DNA from 3 places in the Polaromonas sp. DSP2-3-2b2 genome. Region 3 is predicted to be linked to each of the others. Evidence: predicted binding sites of a transcription regulator. Region 3 holds the regulator's gene; each other region holds the start of a gene.
The links. Region 3 encodes LexA, which represses DNA repair genes until DNA is damaged. Its sites were predicted from a motif close to ACTGTATNNNNATACAGT; they were not measured.

Region 1 (7,689 bases), on a different contig from region 3:
CGCGCCAGCACCTTGTCGAGCCGGTGCTGCGAGCGTTTTTCAATCGTCGTCTGGCGAAAGGCGATCCATTCGTTGAGCATCTGGCGCAGCGACTTTTGCGTCGGCCGGCCATCCAGGCCGATCATCGTCATGTTGATGGGCGACGAGCTTTCCAAACTGGTGTGCGAAAGCAGCGTGTTGATCAGTTCGGCCTGGGCGGTCCGGCTGGTCTTGGGCTCGAACACCAGGCGCACGGCGGCGTCCTTGCTCGATTCGTCGCGCACCACGTCGAGCACCGCCAGCATGGCCTGCTTGAGTTGCACCTGGTCCAGGCTGAGCGCCTTTTTGCCGAGCTTGATCTTGGGGTTGGTGATTTCCTCGATTTCCTCCAGCACGCGCTGGGTGCTGACGCCGGGCGGCAGCTCCTGCACGACGAGCTGCCACTGGCCGCGCGCCAGTTCCTCGATTTTCCAGCGCGCTCGCACTTTCAGTGAACCGCGCCCGGTGCGGTAGGCTGCGGCAATCTCGGCACCGCTGGAGATGATCTGGCCGCCGCCCGGGTAGTCGGGACCGGCAATCAGCGCGTAGAGTTCTTCGTCGGTGAGCTTGGGGCTTTTAATCAGCGCCACGCAGGCGTCGGCCACCTCGCGCAGGTTGTGGCTCGGGATTTCGGTCGCCAGCCCGACGGCAATGCCGCTGGCGCCATTGAGCAGCGTGAACGGCAGGCGCGCTGGCAGCTGGCGGGGTTCTTCGGTCGAGCCGTCGTAGTTGGGGATGAAATCGACCGTGCCTTCGTCGATCTCATCCATCAGCAGGCTGGTGATGCGGCTAAGGCGGGCCTCGGTGTAGCGCATGGCGGCGGCGCCGTCGCCATCGCGCGAGCCAAAGTTTCCCTGCCCGTCGATCAGCGGATAGCGCTGCGAGAAGTCCTGCGCCATGCGCACCAGCGCGTCATACGCCGCCTGGTCGCCGTGCGGGTGAAAGCGGCCGAGCACGTCGCCAACCACACGCGCGCATTTCACCGGCCGGGCGCCGGTCGCGCCGTTGGGGCCGCCAAAGGCCAGGCCCATGCGCGCCATGCTGTAGAGAATGCGCCGCTGGACGGGCTTCTGGCCGTCGCAGACATCCGGCAGCGCACGGCCCTTGACGACGCTCAGCGCGTATTCAAGGTAGGCGCGCTGAGCATAGGCTGCCAGCGAGTCTTCATCAGGCGTTGCAGGCATTGGTAGTTCAGCATCTGGCGTGAAAAGATCCATGGTTTTTTTAATCAGTCAGTAAGAAGTCAAGCATTGGAATGGGGCGCGAAGCAGCAACGGGTGCCCGCGAAGGCAAGGCGAAGGAGCGCACGGGGCGGATTGATTTGAAAACGGAATCGAGCAGCATTTTCCGGCTCATCGCGCGCCGCAACAAAAGTAACGAAACGCTCATTGTGGCGGATGAATGGCGAAAGTCAGGCGCGAGGCCTTTGCCGCCCGGTTTCAGGACACCCTCGGAACCGCGAAAAAATCCGGGTCCTATTCGCGTGCCAAGTCAGTGCGCGGCAGCGGATGTGTCGCATCGCCCAGCGTCGGCAGACCGGTGCGCCCGGTGCGTGGGCCTTTCAGCTCCACATGCACCCGGCCGGTTGGTGCCTTGAACCCGGGAGGCGTCAGGCCGCCGTAGAGCTGCATGACGGTCTTCACGTAGTTCTGGGTTTCGGGGTAGTTGGGAATCCGGTTGCCCGCCCGCTGCACCGCGCCTTCGCCGGCGTTGTAGGCGGCCAGCGCCAGTTCCAGCCGGCCCGGAAACATCTTGATCAGATCAGCCAGGTAACGGGCGCCGGCCCTGATGTTGGTTTTCGGATCGGTCAGCTTTTTTTCAATCGAGCCGTCCTTGCCTGCGGTGACGCCGTAGCGCTCGGCGGTCGGCGGTATCAGCTGCATCAGGCCCACGGCACCCTTGGGCGACACCGCAAAGGTGTTGAAGCCGGACTCGGTGGCGATCAGGGCCTTGAGCAGCGAATAGTCGATGCCATGCTTGGTCGATGCTTCGCGCAGCAAAGGGCTGGCCGCCTTATAGCCTGGCGAGCGGTCGAAAAAAGCCGCCATCCGGGGGGAAAGCATGACCGCGCCCGTCGCGCCGGCCACGGCAGGCACGGCGACCAGTTCCAGGCTGCTCTCCTGCGCCTTGCGGGGCACGTCCATCAGGCGGTAGGGTTCGACGTTGTCGCGCAGAAAAAGCTCGTAGCGGTCGTCAAGGCGGCTGGAGGCGAAATGCGGGATGCGGTCCTCGTCCACATAACCCCAGATGTCGGCCCGTGCCGGTGTGGTGTGCATGGCCAGCAGCACCAGCGTGGCCAGGATTCCCGCGCGCCTTTGCGGCGTTTTCCAGAACTGCCGGCCCTTGGCGGTTGTCGCGGTGGATGATGGGCGTAGTGGGTCAGTAATCATCAAATATCGATATCCACAGCATCTCCATGCAGTTCCATCAACTCCCTGCGCGCTGCGGCCTCTCCCTTGCCCATCAGTTTAGTGATCAGGCTTTCGGTCTGCAAGAAATCCTGGTTACCCAGCTGCACCGGCAACAGGCGCCGGGTGTCGGGGTTGAGCGTGGTGTCCCAGAGCTGCTCGGCACTCATTTCGCCCAGGCCTTTGAAGCGGCTGATGCTCCAGGCGTTTTCACGCACGCCGTCCTTGCGCAGCTTGTCCAGAATGGCGGTCAGCTCACCCGCGTCCAGCGCATACACCTTGGACGCCGGCTTCTTGCCGCGCGCCGGCGCATCAACGCGGAACAAAGGCGGGCGGGCGACATACACATGGCCGGCGTCGATCAGTTTAGGGAAATGGCGGAAAAACAGCGTCAGCAGCAGCACCTGGATGTGCGAGCCGTCCACGTCCGCATCGCTAAGGATACAGACCTTGCCGTAGCGCAGGCCGCTCAGGTCCGGCGTGTCGTTCGGCCCGTGCGGATCAACACCAATGGCGACGGCAATGTCGTGAATTTCGGTGTTGGCGAACAGCCGGTCACGGTCTACTTCCCAGGTGTTCAGCACCTTTCCGCGCAGCGGCAACACGGCCTGGCTTTCCTTGTCGCGGCCCATCTTGGCGCTTCCGCCGGCCGAGTCGCCCTCGACCAGGAACACCTCGTTGTGCGCCAGGTCCTTGCTTTCGCAGTCGGTCAGCTTGCCAGGCAGCACGGCCACGCCCGAGCCCTTGCGTTTTTCGACCTTCTGGCCGGCCTTCTGGCGGGTTTGGGCAGCCTTGATGGCAAGCTCGGCCAGTTTCTTGCCGTAATCAACGTGCTGGTTCAGCCATAACTCCAGCGACGGGCGCACGAAGCTGGACACCAGCCGCACCGCGTCGCGCGAATTGAGCCGTTCCTTGATCTGGCCCTGGAACTGCGGATCGAGCACCTTCGCGCTCAGCACGTAGCTGGCTCTGGCAAACACGTCTTCGGGCAGCAATTTCACGCCCTTGGGCAGCAGCGAATGCAGTTCGATGAAGCTCTTCACCGCCGTGAACAGGCCGTCGCGCAGCCCGCTTTCGTGCGTGCCGCCGGCGCTGGTCGGGATCAGGTTGACATAGCTTTCGCGGACCGGCGCACCGTCCTCGGTGAAGGCTACGGCCCAGCTGGCGCCCTCGCCTTCGGCAAAGGTTTCGTGCTGTGCATCGGCAAAGCCTTCGTTTTCGAACATCGGAATCACCAGGTCGGCGCTGAGCGTCTGCATCAGGTAGTCGCGCAGGCCGCCCTTGAAGACCCAGGTCTGCACGTCCTTCGTTTTCTCGTTCGTCAGCGTCACCGTCACGCCGGGCATCAGCACCGCCTTGCTGCGCAGCAGGTGCGTCAGCTCGGCCATCGGCAGCGCCGGCGACTCGAAGTATTTGGCGTCGGGCCAGGCGCGCACCGTGGTGCCGGTCTTGCGGTCGCCGTTTTCGCTTTTGCGCACCACCAGCGGCTCGATCACGTCGCCACCCGAAAAAGCCAGGCTCGCCGCCTTGCCTTCGCGATACGACGTGACTTCGAGCCGGGTGGACAGCGCATTGGTCACGCTCACGCCGACGCCGTGCAGGCCGCCCGAAAAGCTGTAGGCGCCGCCCTTGCCCTTGTCGAATTTGCCGCCGGCATGCAGCCGGGTAAAAACCAGCTCGACCACCGGCGCTTTTTCTTCCGGGTGCAGGCCGAACGGAATGCCGCGCCCGTCGTCCTCGATCGTCACCGAGCCGTCGATGTGCAGCGTGACCTTGATCTTCTTGCCGTGCCCGGCGAGTGCCTCGTCGGCGGCGTTGTCGAGCACTTCCTGGATGATGTGCAGCGGGTTGTCGGTGCGGGTGTACATGCCCGGGCGCTGCTTGACGGGCTCCAGGCCCTTCAAAACGCGGATCGAACTTTCGGAATATGCAGGGGAAGCGGTGATGTTTTTATCGGCCATGGCAGTTCAAGTGTTGCCTGAATTGTAGACCGTGGCAGCCAAGTAAACTGTACAAACATACAGCCTTCAAGGCCAGCCATTTCCTCAAGCAAATGATTGGCGAATCACCTTTTGCGCAGGCGACTGCCTTTGGAGAACATTTTCGTTAAAGTCCGTACATGACTTCCAGCGCCCTTTCGTCCCCCCCAAAACTGTCGATGTTCCAGGTCCTGGCCTGTGGCGCGGCCATTGTCACGCTGTCGATGGGCATCCGGCATGGCTTTGGCTTGTGGCTGCAGCCCATCACGCAGGCGCAAGGCTGGACGCGCGAAACCTTTGCCTTTGCGATTGCGGTGCAGAACCTGTCCTGGGGCGTCTTCGGGATTTTTGCCGGCATGGTGGCCGACCGTTTCGGCGCGTTCCGGGTGATCGCCGGCGGCGCCGTGCTCTATGCGCTGGGCCTGGTCGGCATGGCGCTGTCACCGACCGGCCTGCTGTTCACGCTGACGGCTGGCGTGCTGATTGGCGCGGCGCAGGCGGGAACGACGTATGCGGTGATCTACGGCGTGATCGGCCGGAACATTTCGGCCGACAAGCGCTCATGGGCCATGGGCGTGGCGGCGGCGGCGGGGTCCTTCGGCCAGTTCCTGATGGTGCCGACCGAAGGTTTCCTAATCAGCACGCTGGGCTGGCAGACCGCGCTCCTGGTGCTGGGCGGCGCCGTGCTGCTGATCGTGCCGATGGCGCTAGGCCTGCGAGAAAAAAGCTTTGCCGGCGGCGCTCCGGTCAAGCGCGACCAGAGCATCGGCCAGGCGCTGCGCGAGGCGCTCAAGTACCCGAGCTTTCAGATGCTGATGGCGGGCTACTTTGTCTGCGGCTTTCAGGTCGTCTTCATTGGCGTGCACATGCCCAGCTACCTCAAGGACAAGGGCCTGTCGCCGCAGGTGGCCGGCTACGCGCTGGCGCTGATCGGCCTGTTCAACGTGTTCGGCACCTACGCGGCGGGAGTGCTGGGCCAGCGCATCGCCAAGCGGAAGATTCTTGCGACGATCTATTTCTCGCGCGCGGTCGTGATTGCCGTGTTTCTGGCTGCGCCGCTGAGCCCGGCCAGCGTTTACATCTTTTCCAGCCTGATGGGCCTGCTGTGGCTGTCAACGATTCCGCCGACCAACGCGGTGGTGGCGCAGATCTTCGGCATCCAGCACATGTCCATGCTCAGCGGCTTCATCTTCTTCAGCCACCAGATCGGCTCGTTCATGGGCGTGTGGCTGGGCGGCTTCCTGTATGACCGCACCGGCAGCTACGACATCGTCTGGTACATCGCGATTGCGCTGGGCGTGCTGGCCGCGTTGGTGAACCTGCCGGTGCGCGAAACACCGATTCACCGCAGCAGCCCCGGCGGCTTGCCGCAGGGCGCCTGAGATGCTGCAGAAAACCCTGCTGTGGAGCCTTGCCACCCTGGCATCGCTGGGCGTGTTTTCCCTGTACATGCGGCCCGAGTTCCTGGTCACGCTGGCCGACCAGGTCTGGTCGTGCTTTTAGGTCCTCTTCTTCAAATTTCAAGCATTTTAGGCCTCCTGCGCAATCAGGACGTGCGTGGACAGCTATATAAATGATAGTAAATAAACCTGCTTTTGACGGACATCATGCGGACGCGGCAGCGCCTTCAGCCTGGGTGCAGCGCTGGTCGCACCTGGTCAAGCCGGGCGGCGTGGTGCTCGACGTCGCCTGCGGACATGGCCGCCATGCGCGCTGGTTTCATGAACGAAATCACCCTTTGGCGCTGGTGGACCGGGCGCAGGCAGCTATTGATTCCATAGCAATTCCAGCCCCGGCCTGCGAAGCCGTGGTGGCCGACATTGAAAATGGGCCCTGGCCCTTCGCGGGCCGCCAGTTCGATGCGGTGGTGGTCACCAACTACCTGTGGCGACCGCTGATGCCGACGCTGCTGGACAGCCTGGCGCCTGGCGGCGTGCTGATTTACGAAACCTTTGCGCAAGGCAATGAAACTGTGGGCAAGCCCTCGCGGCCTGACTTTTTGCTGCGCCCCGGCGAGCTGCTGGACACCTGCCGCATGCTGCGCATCGTTGCCTTCGAAGACGGCTTTCTCGAAGAGCCCGAAGGAAAATCGCCGCGTTTCGTCCAGCGCATTGCTGCCGTCCGTGAAGCGGCGAGTGCGGCGCGTTCAGGCGATGCGCTGCCGGTGACAGCGTCCGACCCGCCCAGATACACCCTGCGTTGAGCTCTGGGTAGAATGCGCATTTGGCTTTTTGGTCCGGCCTTCAACGCCTTGAAGCCTCTCCATCACTCCAGCCATGACGTTACAAGCACGACATGAACCCCATTACTGGCAGTATTGTTGCTCTGGCAACCCCCTTGCATGAAGACGGCAGCGTGGACTACGCCACGCTGCGCAAACTTGTTGACTGGCACATTGCAGAGGGCACCGACTGCATCGGCGTGGTCGGCACCACTGGCGAATCGCCCACGGTGAACGTCGAGGAGCATTGCGAGATCATCCGCGTTTCGGTCGAGCAGGCTGCCAAGCGGGTGCCGATCATGGCCGGCTGCGGCGCCAATTCCACCGCAGAAGCCATCGAACTCGCCAAATTCGCCAAACAGGTCGGCGCCGACTGCCAGCTGCAGGTGGTTCCCTATTACAACAAGCCGACGCAGCAGGGCCAGTTCCTGCACTTCAAGGCGATTGCCGAAGCCGTGGGCGACCTGCCGCTGGTGCTCTACAACGTGCCCGGACGAACCGTCGCCGACATGGCGCATGCCACGGTGCTGCGCCTGGCCGAAGTGCCCGGCATTGTCGGCATCAAGGAAGCCACCGGCAACATCGAGCGCGCCCAGTGGCTGATCAAGGAAGTGCCCCAGGGCTTTGCCGTGTATTCGGGCGACGACCCAACGGCCGTGGCCTTGATGCTCTGCGGCGGCCAGGGCAACATCAGCGTAACGGCCAATGTCGCGCCCCGGCTCATGCACGAGCTGTGCGTAGCGGCCCTTGCCGGCGATGTCAAGCGCGCCATGGAACTGCAGTTCGGCCTGATGCTGCTGCACCGCAACCTGTTCGTCGAAGCCAATCCGATCCCGGTCAAATGGGCCATGGCCCGTATGGGACTGTGTGGCCCCACGCTGCGCCTGCCCATGACGCCGCTTGAACCCGCCAACGAAGCCGCCGTCGAAAACGCCTTGCGCGCTTGCGGCCTGATCTGATTTTTAAGGGAACCCCACGTGAAGACATTGCCGAAATCCATCCAGCGCCCTGCCCTGCGCAAAGCCCGCAGCGCGGCCGCCCTTTCCGCACTGGTGGCCGCCAG
Region 2 (7,689 bases), on a different contig from region 3:
GAGCTGCGGCCGCTGGTGGCGCAAAGCTTTGCGCTGGCGCAGATCGCGCAGGCGCAGCGGGCATTTCTGGAAAAAACCCATGTCGGCAAGTTTGTGCTGATTCCGCCCCCGCCGAGCCAGCCGTAAGCGACCGGCTGTGCGCCCGCACCGGGCGCTCTTGGCTGCTATTTAATAGATAGCTGCTTGCGCTCGTATCCATTGCGCTGGCAGGCTTTTCTTCTGAATTTCTGAATTTCTGAATTGAGGGGCAGATCAGTCCTCGTCGGCGTCCGTGTGCGTCACGACGCGGCGGATCACGTCGCCGCCAAAGCCCCGGGCGGCTAAAAACCGCATCTGTTTGGCGCGCCCGGCGGCATCAACTGCCGGCCCGTCAAACTTCTTGCACCAGATCTCGCGGGCGCGTTCGAGTTCGCTACTTTTGAGTCGGTTCACCGCCTCGGCCACCGCCTCGGCGCCCAGCCCCTTGTTCAGCAACTCGAACTTGATGCGCGAAGCGCCAAAGCGCGCGGCGCGCCGGTGGATGACCGACTCGACCACCCGCGCCTCGTTGATGAAATCCTTGGCCTGCAGATCATCGAGCACCTGCGCCAGCTGGCCCGGCGTTTCCTCATGGTCTTTGAGCTTGCGCTCCAGCTCGGTGCGCGAATGCTCTCTGGCGGCCAGCAGGCGCAGGGCGCGGCCCTTGAGCGACAGGCCAAAGCCCGCGCGGGCGGCGGGTTTGGCTTCACTCATCGCGCAACTCCCGCGCAGGCAGGCATTCCGCAACTCAAATCAGCTATGCTTTCAATAGCTGCCCACGCATACGGACACTGCGCAAAAGCCCGATTTTTCATATAAATCCGGATCAAGGCGCGATCGGGGCCACCGGCGGCAAGGGCGCCGGCAGCGCTTTGTCGGCCATCGCCTTCAAGGGCTTTTCAGTTTTCTCGACTTTCTCGGGCTTGGCGGCTTTCTCGGGCGCGGCGCTGCCCTGCGCGGCTTGCAGCAAGGGAATGCCCAGCGATTCGCGCACCTTGTTCTCGATCTCAATGGCCAGCGCCGGGTTTTCCTTCAGGAATTCGCGCGAGTTGTCGCGACCCTGGCCGATTTTCTCGCCCTTGTAGGCGTACCAGGCGCCGGCTTTCTCGACGATATGGCCGGCCACGCCCAGGTCGAGCACCTCACCCAGGCGGCTGATGCCTTCGCCGTACAGGATGTCGAACTCGGCGGTCTTGAACGGCGAGGCGACCTTGTTCTTCACCACCTTGACGCGCGTTTCGTTGCCGATGACCTCGTCGCCCTTCTTGATCGAGCCGATGCGCCGGATGTCGAGACGCACCGAGGCGTAGAACTTCAGCGCATTGCCGCCGGTGGTGGTTTCGGGGCTGCCGAACATCACGCCGATCTTCATACGGATCTGGTTGATGAAGATCACCATGCAGTTGGCTTTCTTGATGGTGGCGGTCAGCTTGCGCAGCGCCTGGCTCATCAGCCGCGCCTGCAGGCCGGGCAGCGAGTCGCCCATTTCGCCCTCTAACTCGGCCTTGGGCGTGAGCGCCGCGACCGAGTCGATGACGATCAGGTCGACCGCGCCGGAACGCGTCAGCGAATCGACGATTTCCAGCGCCTGCTCGCCGGTGTCGGGCTGCGAGATCAGCAACTCCTGCAGGTTGACGCCGAGCTTTTGCGCGTACTGGATGTCCAGCGCATGCTCGGCATCGACGAAGGCGCAGGTGCCGCCGATTTTTTGCATTTCGGCAATCACCTGCAGCGTCAGCGTGGTCTTGCCCGACGACTCGGGGCCATAGATTTCGACCACCCGGCCGCGCGGCAGGCCGCCGACGCCCAGGGCAATGTCCAGGCCCAGCGAGCCGGTGGACACGACCTGGATGTCTTCAATCACCTCGCCAGCGCCCAGCTTCATGATGGTGCCCTTGCCGAACTGCTTTTCAATCTGCGCCAGTGCGGCGGCCAGCGCCTTGGCTTTTTCGGTGTTCAGGCCGGGAGCGGTCTTGATCGGTGCGTCCATGAAAAATCTCCTTAAGAATCAATGGGGTAAAAAGTTTTGCACGCACTTTTCACCAATAGTTTCAGACTGCTCTTTATTGCAGTACTGGGTGCATGAACAGTACTTTATGGGCAACATAGATCAAAGTAAACCCTGTTTTTAGTCAGTTTGCCTGATGAAATACCGCTGGATCAAGTAGCATGGCCGCATGCAGGAAACGACGATTTCAAGCGCCCATGCGGGCTATGACACCACTTGGCGGCTGACGCACCTGGGCCGGCTGATGGGCGAGGCGCTGCGCCATTTTGACGCGCGCGTGCTGCAGCTCATGGCCGGCAGCATCGACGTGCCGCTGGCGCTGTCCAACCTGGCGGCGCGCGACCAGGTCGGGGCCGCGCACATCCACATCACGCGGCATCTGGCCGTGGGCGGCTCGCGCCTGACCGATCTGGCGCTGAGTGCCGGCATGAGCAAGCAGGCCATGGGCGACCTGGTCGACCAGTGCGAAGCCTGGGGCATCGTCAGGCGCGAAGCCGACCCGCACGACCGGCGCGCCCGGCGCGTGGTGTTCACCGAATCCGGCCTGGCCTGGCTGGAGGCTTTTCGCGGAGCCGTGGTGCAGGCCGAGGACGAATTCCGGCAGGCGGTGGGCGACGATGTGGCGACCGTGGTGGCGCTTGGACTGGAGGCCTATGCCGGTCCCTGAGCGGACCAGACGCATCTGCAAGCTCATCCTCAACATGACCGCGCCAATCTGTGCCTGAACCCCGTAATTACCCCTGCCCGAAGCCTAAAATCCGAAGAGAAAATAGCTTTCATTCCGCACGTCTTGATGCGGCTGATTTCAGGGAGAAAAGTCCATGCGTATTCTCATTGCCGAAGATGACCAGGTTCTGGCCGACGGCTTGCTGCGTACCCTGCGCGCGTCCGGCGCTGCGGCGGACCATGTGGCCAGCGGCACGGAAGCCGACGCCGCGCTGCTGACCAACACCGAATTCGACCTGCTGATCCTGGACCTGGGCCTGCCGAAAATGCACGGGTTGGAGGTGCTCAAGCGCCTGCGCGCGCGCGGCTCGGTGTTGCCGGTGCTGATCTTGACGGCGGCCGACAGCGTGGAAGAGCGCGTCAAGGGGCTGGACTACGGCGCCGACGACTACATGGCCAAGCCGTTTTCGCTGCAGGAGCTTGAAGCGCGGGTGCGCGCGCTGGTGCGGCGCGGCATGGGCGGGGCCAGCAGCACCATCAAGCACGGCCCGCTGGTCTATGACCAGGCCGGCCGGGTGGCAACGATTGACGGCCAGATGATCGAGCTTTCAGCGCGTGAGCTTGGCCTGCTCGAAGTGCTGCTGCAGCGCGTCGGTCGCCTGGTCAGCAAGGACCAGCTGGTCGAACGCCTGTGCGAATGGGGCGAGGAAGTCAGCAACAACGCCATCGAGGTGTACATCCACCGGCTGCGCAAGAAAATCGAAAAAGGTCCGGTGCGCATCGCCACCGTGCGCGGATTGGGTTACTGCCTAGAAAAGATTCCTGGTTAGGCATGCCATCGCTGAGGGCAAATAGGAAGATCACGGTCGCAGAGCTGGGCTGTTCCCGCATCCTCCAGCAAGGGCCGCAGAACCGGCTTTGCCGGGCTGCAGGCGCAGCGTCCCCTCGGGGGGCCGCGAACCACACGCAGTGGGGAGCGTGGGGGCCATGAGACTCTTTCAGCGCGAGCGGCGCAGCCTGTTCGGCGAAATCCTTGACTGGATGCTCACGCCGCTGCTGCTGCTATGGCCGATCAGCCTGGTGCTGACCTGGCTGGTGGCGCAGAACATCGCTGGCAAGCCCTTCGACCGGGCGCTGGAATACAACGTGCAGGCCCTGGCCAAGCTGCTGGTGGTCAAAAACAACCAGGTCCAGTTCAACCTGACGGCGCCGGCGCGCGAGATTTTGCGGGCCGACGACACCGACCTGATCTACTACCAGGTCATGGGCACACACGGCGAATACCTGAGCGGCGAGCACGCCATGCCCGCGCCGCCGGACGAGGAAAAAGCCGGCGACGGCGAAGTGCGGCTGCGCGAGGACGTGATCCTGGGCGAGGACGTTCGCGTGGCCTACACCTGGATCAAGGTGGAGGTGAAAAGCACCACGCCGGCGAGCATGCCGGTGCTGGTGCAGGTCGCCGAAACGCTGGAAAAGCGCAAGACGCTGGCCACCGAGATCGTCAAGGGCACCATGGTGCCGCAGTTCGTCACGCTGCCGCTGGCGGTGCTGCTGGTGTGGCTGGCGCTGGTGCGCGGCATCAAGCCGCTGGCGCAGCTGGAAAAGCGCATCCGCGCCCGCAAACCCGACGACATGAGTCCGCTCGATGAAAGCGGCGTGCCCGAGGAAGTGGTGCCGCTGGTCGATTCGGTCAACGACCTGCTGAGCCGGCTCAAGGTGTCGCTGTCCACGCAGAAGCGCTTCCTGGCCGACGCCGCGCACCAGCTCAAGACGCCGCTGGCCGGGCTGCGCATGCAGGCCGACCTGGCGCAGCGCGAAACCGATGCCGACCAGTTGAAGAATTCGCTGCGGCACATCGGCGCGGCCAGCATTCGCGCGACCCACACCGTCAACCAGTTGCTGGCGCTGGCGCGCGCCGAGACCACCGGCCGGGCGCTGGCCAGGCAGCGCGTGGACCTGGTCAAGATCGTGTCAAGCATCATGGCCGATTCGGTGCCGCGCGCGCTGGAAAAACGCATCGACCTGGGCTATGACGGCCCGGATGCCGGCGAGCCGGCCACGCACCTGCAAGGCAACCCGACGCTGCTCGGCGAGCTGGTGCGCAACCTGGTGGACAACGCCATCAACTACACGCCGGCGGGCGGCCATGTCACGGTGCGGCTGATGGTGGACCGCTTCAGCGGCATCCTGGTGTTGATCATCGAGGACTCGGGGCCGGGCATTCCGGAGTCGGAGCGCGAACTGGTGTTCCAGCCTTTTTACCGCGCGCTGGGCACGAATGTGGACGGCTCGGGCCTGGGCCTGGCCATCGTGCAGGAAATCGCGCAGCAGCACGGCGCGTCGATCACGGTCGAGGACGCCAACCTGCCCGGCTATCCGGATTCGCCGGGCACGCGCGTGACGCTGCGCTTTGTCGGCATGGCTTGACTCGGGCCGGGTCAGCATAAAAAACTCATCAAAACAGCGTATTGCGCAATATATACGGGCGTAGTCAGCTATTTTTTACATAGCAAACTTAGTGCACTGGCCCGCGCTGGATGCGCAAGCCGGCCAAGCGTGGCAGCCGCGCAACATCGGGCGTTCGTCCTATACCCGCCAGGCACAGACAGGCGCAAAATTTCAGCTTGGTTTGCCTGGGCGAAAGCTGATTCCGCCCAGGCCGCGCAACCCCCTGGCGCACCAGCACACCGGACCCACCGCAAGGAGTTCAGCATGGCGACAGCCGCAGTGGAGAACACACTTCATCCGGCCGTGGAGGCGGTCAAAGCCTCGGGCGCCAGCAAGGTGAAAGTGGCGGTGAGCGACATCGACGGCGTGCTGCGCGGCAAGCTGCTGCACAAGGACAAGTTCTTCAGCGTGGCCGAACCGCATCCGAAGGGCGGCTTTGGTTTTTGCGACGTGGTGCTGGGCTGGGACATGACGGATAGCTGCTACGACAACACCGCCGTCACCGGCTGGCAGCACGGCTTTCCCGATGCGCTGGCGCGGCTGGACCTAGACACTTTCCGCCAGGTGCCGTGGGACGACGGCATGGCGTTTTTCCTGGGCGAATTCGTCAATGCCGACGGCTCGGCGCATGCGGTCTGCCCGCGCCAGACGCTCAAGCGGGTGCTCAAGCGGGCTGAAAAAATGGGCTTTTCGGTCATGACCGGCATGGAATTCGAGTGGTTCAATTTTCTGGAAACGCCGCAAAGCTGGGCTGCCAAGAAAGGCGTGAACCCGGAACCGCTGACGCCCGGCATGTTCGGTTATTCGCTGCTGCGCATGAACCGCAACCGCGAATTCTTCAAGGCGCTGATGGACGAGATGCTGGCCTTCGGCATCCCGATCGAGGGCCTGCACACCGAAACCGGCCCCGGCGTGCTGGAAGCGGCCATCGGCTTTAGCGAAGCCTTGGCCCAGGCCGACCGGGCCATCCTGTTCAAGACCGGCGCCAAGGAAATCGGCGCGCGCTTTGGCATCATGCCCAGCTTCATGGCCAAGCCGCGCCAAGGCCTGCCCGGCTGCAGCGGCCACATCCACCAAAGCCTGTCCGACGGCAAGAACAACCTTTTTTACGACGCCAGCAGCCCGCGCCAGATGAGCCGGCTGTTTGAAAGCTACGTCGCCGGCCAGGTCGCCTGCATGATGGACTTCGGCCCGATGCTCTGGCCGACCATCAACAGCTACAAGCGGCTGGTCGATGGTTTCTGGGCGCCGGTCAAGCCGACCTGGGGCCTGGACAACCGCACCGCCAGCTTTCGCGTGATTGCCGGCAGCCCCAAGGCGACGCGGCTGGAAACGCGCTGCCCCGGCGCCGACGTGAATCCCTACCTGGCGATGGCGGCGGTGATTGCCGCCGGGCTCGACGGCGTGGAAAAAGGCCTGAAGCTCACCACGCCGCCCATCAGCGGCAGCAACGCTGGCGCCGAGCACATCGCCCGCGCGCCGCGCACGCTGATCGAAACCAACCGCATCTTCCAGCAATCAAGCATTGCCCGCGACTGGCTGGGCGATGCCTTTGTCGACCATTTCGCCGCGACGCGCGACTGGGAATGGCGCCAGTGGCTCGACGCGGTGACCGACTGGGAACTCAAGCGTTATTTCGAAATCATCTAGCCCTGCCTGCGCCGGGCCTTTCACCATGAACATCACCACCTTTTCCTTTCCAACCCCCATCCATTTCGGCCTGGGTGCGCGCAAACAGGTGGCAGCGCACCTGCTGCAGGCCGGCTTCAGGCGCCCGCTGGTCGTCACCGACCAGGCGCTGGCCGCGCTGCCGGTGACGGCTGAATTCCTGACGCACCTGGACGGCCTGCACATCGAAGTGTTTGCCGGCGTTTTCGGCAACCCGACGCGCCGCCAGGTCATTGCCGGCAGCGCCGCCTACCAGGCGCACCGGGCTGACTGCGTGATCGGCTTTGGCGGCGGCGCAGCGCTCGACGTGGCCAAGGTTGTTGGCCTGGCCGCCACGGGCGCAGGCGACATCCTGGACTACGCCTGGGACCATCCGCAGGCCAGGGCCATCGAAGGCGAACTGCCGTACTTCATCGCCCTGCCGACGACGGCGGGCACCGGCTCGGAAGTCGGCCGCTCCAGCGTCATCAGCGAGGACGACACGCACCTCAAGCGCGTGATCTTCAGCCCCCGGCTGCTGGCCAGTGCGGTGTTTGCCGACCCCGAACTCACGCTTGGCCTGCCGGCGCATGTCACGGCCGCTACCGGCATGGATGCGCTGACGCACAACATCGAAAGCTATTTGTCACCCGCCTGGCATCCGCTGTGCGACGGCATCGCGCTCGAAGGCACGCGCATCGCGGCGCGCGCCTTGCGCACCGCCGTCAGCGAGCCCGGCAACCTGAACGCGCGCAGCGACATGATGATGGCCTCGATGATGGGCGCGATTGCTTTCCAGAAAGACCTGGGCGCGGTGCATTCCTGCGCGCATGCGCTGGGCGCGGTCTGCGACATGCACCACGGCCTGGCCAATGCGCTGATGATCGACACGGTGCTGGCCT
Region 3 (7,689 bases):
GGTGGCCAGCACGCGGCGCTTGGTGGCGGCGTCATCGATCAGCATGTCGATGCCGACGGTGCGCGCCGGGTCCAGGCGCTCGACCACGGCGACCGTGGTGATGTCGAAACCGAGCGGCGCAACCAGCGTCAGCGCCTGCTGGGACGGCGACGCGCCGATCTCGATGTGGGCGCCGAGGTTTTTCAGCAATTGCAGCAGTTCCGGGCGACGCGACGCGCGGGGCGACACCCAGACCGGCGGCATTTGGGCCACCTCGGGAACGGGGGCTTCGGCAGGCACCTGGGCAACGCCGCCCTCGTAGCGGTAAAAGCCCTCGCCAGTCTTGCGTCCGAGCAGGACGCCCGCCAGGCGCTGCGCGGTGATGACGCTGGGGCGGTAACGGTCTTCCTCGTAATACTGGTGGTAAATGGATTCCATCACCGGATGCGACACATCGAGTCCGGTCAGGTCCATCAGCTCGAAGGGGCCGAGCCTGAAGCCGGCCTGGTCGCGCAGGATGCGGTCGATGGTGGCGAAATCGGCAATGCCTTCGCTGACGATGCGCAGCGCCTCGGTGCCGTAGCCGCGCCCGGCATGGTTGACGATGAAGCCCGGCGTGTCTTGCGCCTGCACCGGCGTATGGCCCATTTGGCGCGCATATTCGCTCAGCCCATGACAGGTAGCGGCGTCGGTTTTCAGGCCGGCAATGACTTCCACGACCTTCATCAGCGGCACCGGATTGAAAAAATGGTAGCCGGCAAAGCGGACCGGATGCTTGAGCCTGGCCGCCATCGCCGTGACGGACAGAGACGATGTGTTGCTGGCCAGCACGGTTTGCTCAGGCACGATGGCCTCCAGCTGGGCGAACAGCGCTTTCTTGATGTCCAGCCGCTCGACGATGGCTTCAATCACCAGATCGCAATCGGACAGGTCAGCGAGCGTGTCCGCGACCTGGACCCTGGCTTTGTGGCCCTCGGCGGTGTCGGCGCTGATGCGTCCTTTTTCGGTCATGCGGTCCCACTGGCTGCACAGCGCCTCGCGCGCTTTCTGCGCGGCGCCCGGCTGCGCATCCATCAGTCTGACCGTGCTGCCGGCCTGCGCGGCAATCTGGGCAATGCCTCGTCCCATGGCGCCTGTGCCCACGATGCCGACTGTTTGATAAAAAGTTGCTTGCATGGTGAACTCGCTGGCCAGGAAAAAAAGTTGTACGCCGGGCGTGGCAATGCAGGGGGCTAGCGCCTGACCTGCAGCGCGCCTGGATTGACGATATTCGTCGGCGTGCCCTTGATGAAATTGATGACATTGTCAAAGGCTGCGCCAAAGTACATCTCGTAGCTGTCCTGCTCGACATAGCCAATGTGCGGCGTGCAGATGCAGTTTTCCAGCCGCAAAAGGGCATGCCCCTGAAGGATGGGTTCGGATTCAAACACGTCGATCGCCGCCATGCCCGGACGGCCCCGGTTGAGTGCAGCAATCAGCGCTTCGGACTCAATCAGCTCGGCGCGCGATGTGTTGACCAGCAGCGCGCTCGGTTTCATGTGCGACATGTCTTCCAGCGTGACGATGCCGGTGGTTTCTTCTCCAAGCCGCAGGTGCAGGCTGAGCACGTCGCATTGTTTGAACAGCTCGATTTTGCTGGGCGCGAGTTCAAATCCGTCGGCCTGGGCGCGCTCGCGCGATGCCGGGCTGCCCCAGATGATCACCCGCATGCCAAACGCCCGGCCGTAGCCGGCCACGAGCTGGCCTGTCTTGCCGTAGCTCCAGATGCCCAGCGTCTTGCCCTTGAGCACGGTTCCGAGGCCAAAATTTGGCGGCATGGACGCCGATTTCAGCCCCGACTGCTGCCACGCGCCGTGCTTGAGATGCGAGACATACTGCGGAACCCGGCGCATGGCCGCCATGACCAGCGCCCAGGTCAGTTCCGCCGGTGCAACCGGTGAGCCTGTGCCTTCGGCCACCGCAATGCCGCGCTCCGTGCAGGCGGCCACATCCACATGGCTGCCGATCCGGCCAGTCTGCACGACGAGCTTGAGCTTGGGCAGTTTTTCAATCAGCTGGCGTGTCAGGTGCGTGCGCTCGCGGATCAGCACGATCACGTCTGCGTCTTTCAGCCGGACCGACAACTGGCCCGCGCCCTTGACGGTGTTGGTGTAGACCTTGGCCGGATAGGCTTCAAGCCTGGAGGCGCAAGCGAGCTTTCGCACCGCGTCTTGGTAATCATCAAGAATCACAATATTCATGCAGATATTGTGCCTTCAAGATTCCTGTTTTTTTGAAGATCAGCGGCTCGTACTCTGAATAGGACGCTTCCTGTTCACGTCAAGGTTCAAGGTGCTGGGGCTGGCAGCCTGGTTCTGCTTCATTGCAGTTGCCAGGCGTTTTTGCCTGGTGCTGGAAAAATCATCAATCGGCCATATTGGCTGCTGCTTGCAAGGCCATGCGATCTAGTTCCGCACAGACGTCGGCCATTCGCCCTGAAATGACCATGCGTCCTGCGCAATCGGGCCTGATGGCTGCGTCGGATTCGCGCACGACGCGCAGTGTGCTGCGGGCCGGTTCCGGTGACACCGCTAGACGGGGCGGCTCGGCCATTTCAGGGGGTATGTCAAAAATGGCGTCATTGCTTGCAGTGGCGGTGCAAGGCAGAAAAGACGATGGTGCTGCCCCGGCCGAGCGCTGAGTGATGGATGAAGCTGCGCTGTGCCCAAAAGAGTGCCTGATCCGGGTGATCCATGGCGCCAGCGCCTGAACCGGTGCCGTCCAGAAGGCTTGCATGGGGGCATGTGAAAAGCTGATGATTCTCATAAAGAACTCCAGTTGATAAAGTTTGGACACAGGCGTGGCAGGGTCTGCCAATAGAAAGGCGGATCGTTTTCAAAGGGAGGCAGTTTTGCTGCCGATACCGGGTAGCAGCAACGCGAGCAGGAGGCGCAGGAAGTCCGGCAGGATTAAATCGACAGCCTGCCGCGAATCAACCCGACGGCCAGGCCTTCAAGCTCGAAGGGTTCGCCGGGCTGGACCACGATAGGCTTGAAGTCGGGATTTTCGGACAGCAGTTCGATCAGGTGCTTGTTGCGGTGAAAGCGTTTGACGGTGACCTCGTCGCCGAGCCGGGCGACCACGATCTGTCCATTTTGGGCTTCCCTGGTCTGCTTCACGGCCAGCAAGTCACCGTCCATGATGCCCGCATCGCGCATGCTCATGCCACGCACCTTGAGCAGGTAATCGGGCTTCTGATCAAACAGAGAACTTTCGAAATGGTAGATATGTTCAATATGTTCCTGCGCAAGGATCGGGCTACCCGCTGCCACGCGGCCGACAAGTGGCAGGGCCAGCTGGGCAAGCCGCTCGGGCGGCATGACAAACGGGTCCATCCGCGACTCGTTCAAGGCCCGCAGGGCATCGGTTCGAAGTCGAATGCCTCGCGAAGTGCCACTGATGAGTTCGATGGCGCCTTTTTTGGCGAGCGCCTTCAAATGCTCTTCGGCTGCGTTAGGCGAACGAAAACCGAGCTGGGCCGCGATTTCTGCCCTCGTGGGAGGAGCGCCTGTCAGGGCGATGGCATTCTGGATTAATTCCAGGATTTGTGCCTGTCGGGCGGTTAGCTTGGGTCTGTCAGCAGGCAAAGCGGAAAAATCATTGAAAGTGCGCATAAGCTTTGACCTTGGATTAAAACGGGACATGCCTGAAATCAGCGCAATGGGAAAATTCAACAGGTCTGTATGAATAGCCAGTAGCTGTATTTTCATACAGCTTTTATTAAAAAGCAACCACATCTTATGAAGCGTCGCAAACTGGTCATTTTGGGAACCGGCGGAACCATTGCCGGGAAGGCTGCCCATGCCGCTGACAACATTGGCTACACGGCTGCACAGGTGGGAATTGACCAACTGCTTGCAGCCATTCCTGGACTGGCCGGAAGCGGCTTGATCGTCAGTGAACAGGTGAGTCAGATCGACAGCAAGGACATGAGCTTTGACGTGTGGGCGCAACTCGCGGCCCGCGTGCGCCATTTTCTTGCGGATGACGATGTCCAGGGCATTGTCATCACGCACGGCACCGACACGCTGGAGGAGACGGCTTATTTTCTGCAATCGGCATGCCAACCGACCAAGCCGGTGGTACTTACCTGCGCCATGCGTCCTGCCACCGCGCTGGCGCCCGATGGCCCGCAAAACGTGATGGATGCCGTGGCGGTCGCCCGGCATCCAGGGGCCTGCGGTGTCGTGGCCGTCTGCGCCGGAACGATACACAGTGCGCTTGATGTGCAAAAAGTGCATCCATACAAGCTCGACGCTTTCAGTTCCGGCGATGCCGGTCCCGTCGGCTATGTTGAGGAATGCAAGCTTAGATTGTTAAGAAATTGGCCTATTCCGCATGCTGGTATTGCGTCTATAGCTATTGAAAACATAGCAATCTGGCCCCGTGTCGAGATTGTCATGAGTTACGCTGGCGCGAGCGCGCTCATGGTTCAGGCACTGGTCGATCAGGGGGTGCGGGGGCTGGTGGTGGCCGGCACGGGCAACGGCACGATCCATGGGGACCTGCAAGCCGGTTTGCTCAATGCCCAGGCCGCCGGCGTGCGGGTCGTTCGTTCGACGCGTTGCCCTGATGGCCGTGTTTTGCCGTTGCCGGGCAATACGATCGCCGATTCGCAGGGGCTCAGTCCGGTCAAAGCGAGGATTGCGCTGATGCTTGATTTGGTCGCTAAAGACGCGCAGTTTTCAGCTGCCAGGCAGGCATAAAAAAAGCCATCCCGGGGGGATGGCTTGGGCCGGCTTTTGAACCTGTTCAGTCCGCCAGCGCTTTGATGGCTCTTTCGGTGATCTCTTCAACACTGCCCGTACCGCTGATGGCGCGGTATTTTGGCGCTTCGTCGGGTGCGGCTTCTGCCCAGTTGGAGTAATAGGCCACCAGCGGGCGAGTCTGGGCGCTGTACACCTCAAGCCGCTTGGCGACGGTTTCTTCCTTGTCGTCTTCACGCTGGATCAGCAGCTCGCCAGTCAGGTCGTCACGGCCCTCGATCTGGGGCGGGTTGTATTTGACATGGTAGGTGCGGCCCGACACGCTGTGCGAACGGCGTCCGCCCATGCGCTCGATGATGGCTTCAAACGGCACGTCTATTTCCAGCACGTAATCAATCTTCACGCCGGCAGCCTTCATCGCATCGGCCTGTGGAATGGTGCGGGGGAAGCCGTCGAACAGGAAACCCTGCGCGCAATCGGGCTGGGCAATGCGTTCTTTGACCAGGTTGATGATCAGGTCATCGCTGACCAGGCTGCCTGCATCCATGACTTTTTTGGCCTCAATGCCCAGCGAGGTTCCTGCCTTGACCGCAGCGCGAAGCATGTCGCCAGTGGAAATTTGCGGAATGCCGTATTTTTGGCAAATGAACGTGGCTTGTGTGCCTTTGCCCGCGCCAGGCGCGCCCAACAAAATAAGTCTCATGAAGGTCCTCGGATTATTATGAATTCTGCAAGCCAAACTGGAAATTTGACGGGCCGATGGGCCCACTTTCGCTTTGCGTCTTGTCCGGTTTTTGGCATTGGCCGCAGCCGGACTATTTTCCGGTCGAGGATAGCATGCACATTCCTGACGGCAGCTTACACAGACGCCGCCAGATACAGCTTTTAAGCTGTCAGACGCCGGACACGCTCCAGGTCTTCAGGCGTGTCCACTCCAGTGCCCGGCGCCTGATCGGTGATGTGAACGGCTATCCGGTAGCCATGCCACAAGGCACGCAACTGTTCGAGCGACTCAAGCTGCTCCATGGGCGCTTGGGGTAACTGGGGAAACCGGCGCAAAAATCCGACCCGGTAGGCATAGATTCCAACGTGACGCAGCGGCCTAGGAAACCCGCCTTGCTCCCACCATGCCTGGCCGGCCAGGTCGCGCGCAGCAGGAATTGGCGCACGGCTGAAGTACAGGGCCGTCTGCTGTGTGTCCAGTACCACCTTGACGACGTTGGGATTTAAAAAATCAGCCAGTTCATCGATAAAGTGAGCGGCTGTTCCCATAGCGCAATCGGGACGGCTATGAAGCAGGCGGGCCACCGCATCGACCAGGGCTGGGTCAATCAGCGGCTCGTCGCCCTGCACGTTGACCACGATATCGTCGTCCGCCAGTCCCAGCACATCGCAGGCTTCGGCAAGCCGATCGCTGCCGCTCGGGTGGTCGACACGGGTGAGTACCGCCTGGATGCCGAAAGCCTTGCATTGATCAATGATTTCCACGCTGTCAGCAGCAACGACGGTCTGCAGCGCACTGCTTTGCAGGGCGCGCTGCGCCACGCGCACGACCATGGGCAGGCCATTGATGTCTGCCAGTGGCTTGTTGGGAAGGCGGGTGGACGCCAGGCGCGCCGGTATCAGGACGGTGAAGCTCATGCCTGCTTACAGGTCAAGCTCTTCGTCGGTCAGCGGCCGCGCCTCGTTTTCCAGCATGACCGGGATGCCATCACGCACCGGATACGCCAGGCGGGCGCTGCGCGAAACGAGTTCATGCTTTTCGCGGTCGTATTCAAGATGACCCTTGGTCACGGGGCAGACCAGCAATTCAATAAGTTTGGTGTCCATGGCTTGATGGTAATTGAGAAAGCAGGGGCGTCAGCAGCGTATCCAGCGCGTCGAAGAACGCTGGCTCGGGCAGAAATTCGAGCGGGACTGCCAGCAGTTTCAACCCGGGCGGGGCTGGCAGGGCGAAAAGCTTGACCGCATCCTTTTCCGTGCATAAAACGGTTCGGTCTGAAAGCGCATCCAGGTCGCCCTTTTTGAAGTCATGATGATCGGGAAAAGTAAGAGTTTTTTCAAGCGTCAGCCCGCGCGCCGTGAGCATGTTGAAGAACGCCACGGGATTGGCGATGCCCGCAAGCGCCACCAGGGGCTGATGCTTCAATGATGTCAATGCCAGCCGGCTGCCATCGGCCGCCACCGCATGGTCGGCCAGTTGGCGCCGGGAGACGTAGCCTGCAAACGCGGCCTTCTGGCCGGTGTGCAGGACCAGGTCGATGCCTTCGCCCAAGCGACCGGGCCACGGCTCGCGCAGCGGTCCGGCGGGCAGCAGCCAGCCGTTTCCTGCGCCTTTGTCATCGAACACGGCAATTTCGATGTCGCGCTGCAAGGCATAGTGCTGCAGGCCGTCGTCGCACACGACAGCGGAGGTCGCCGGGTAAGCCGCTAGCAAATCGCGCAAGGCATCGGTTCGCCTGTTTGCTACAAAAATAGGAGCACCTGTCGCCCGCTGGATAAGCGCAGGCTCGTCACCAGACTCATAAATCGGGGTGTTCGGCCTGACTTCAAGGCTTTGCCGGCCGGCACGCCCGTAGCCGCGAGACACCACGCCGACACGCAAACCCTGTGCCTGGAAATGCCTGACCAGTGCTATTACCAGCGGTGTCTTGCCGGCGCCGCCCACCACGACATTGCCCACCACGATGACCGGCACGTCAAAGCGCTTGGACCAAAGAATGCCGCGCCGGTACAGTACCCGGCGTAATCTGACGAGCAGGCCGTGAACCTGCGCCACCGGCCAGAGCAGGCATGCCAGCCAGCCACGCCTGCGCCAGGCGCCTGTAAGGATATTTTTCACGCCGCTGCCATGTCGTACCGGAAGGTCAAGGCCCGTAGGCTTACCTGGCGCCTGACGGAGCCGTGCCCTGGGTGGCGAAGGTGATCTGCGTTAGCCCCTGGCGCCGCGCGGCTTCCATCACGG

Region 1: a site for LexA is predicted at 4,434-4,451, ahead of ACP7AD_RS05910 (DNA topoisomerase IV subunit B). Genes of this name have one in related genera too.
Region 2: a site for LexA is predicted at 2,092-2,109, ahead of recA (recombinase RecA). Genes of this name have one in related genera too.

The regions. Positions count from the first base shown of each region.
Region 1 covers NZ_JAFCTH010000004.1:164,500-172,188, reverse strand. The annotation lists gene parC (DNA topoisomerase IV subunit A) at 1-1,235, opposite strand, end outside; gene ACP7AD_RS05915 (lytic transglycosylase domain-containing protein) at 1,494-2,408, opposite strand; gene ACP7AD_RS05910 (DNA topoisomerase IV subunit B) at 2,408-4,387, opposite strand; gene ACP7AD_RS05905 (MFS transporter) at 4,546-5,787, shown strand; gene ACP7AD_RS05900 (class I SAM-dependent methyltransferase) at 5,979-6,608, shown strand; gene dapA (4-hydroxy-tetrahydrodipicolinate synthase) at 6,701-7,585, shown strand; gene bamC (outer membrane protein assembly factor BamC) at 7,604-7,689, shown strand, end outside.
Region 2 covers NZ_JAFCTH010000015.1:56,187-63,875, forward strand. The annotation lists gene ACP7AD_RS13245 (alcohol dehydrogenase family protein) at 1-126, shown strand, start outside; gene recX (recombination regulator RecX) at 253-732, opposite strand; gene recA (recombinase RecA) at 845-2,008, opposite strand; gene ACP7AD_RS13260 (MarR family winged helix-turn-helix transcriptional regulator) at 2,196-2,693, shown strand; gene ACP7AD_RS13265 (response regulator) at 2,848-3,522, shown strand; gene ACP7AD_RS13270 (sensor histidine kinase N-terminal domain-containing protein) at 3,680-5,119, shown strand; gene ACP7AD_RS13275 (glutamine synthetase family protein) at 5,405-6,790, shown strand; gene ACP7AD_RS13280 (iron-containing alcohol dehydrogenase) at 6,816-7,689, shown strand, end outside.
Region 3 covers NZ_JAFCTH010000008.1:33,533-41,221, reverse strand. The annotation lists gene ACP7AD_RS08925 (3-hydroxyacyl-CoA dehydrogenase) at 1-1,155, opposite strand, end outside; gene ACP7AD_RS08920 (D-2-hydroxyacid dehydrogenase family protein) at 1,212-2,219, opposite strand; gene ACP7AD_RS08915 (hypothetical protein) at 2,383-2,784, opposite strand; gene lexA (transcriptional repressor LexA) at 2,928-3,632, opposite strand; gene ACP7AD_RS08905 (asparaginase) at 3,759-4,724, shown strand; gene adk (adenylate kinase) at 4,771-5,427, opposite strand; gene kdsB (3-deoxy-manno-octulosonate cytidylyltransferase) at 5,610-6,365, opposite strand; gene ACP7AD_RS08890 (Trm112 family protein) at 6,372-6,554, opposite strand; gene lpxK (tetraacyldisaccharide 4'-kinase) at 6,535-7,566, opposite strand; gene ACP7AD_RS08880 (ExbD/TolR family protein) at 7,607-7,689, opposite strand, start outside.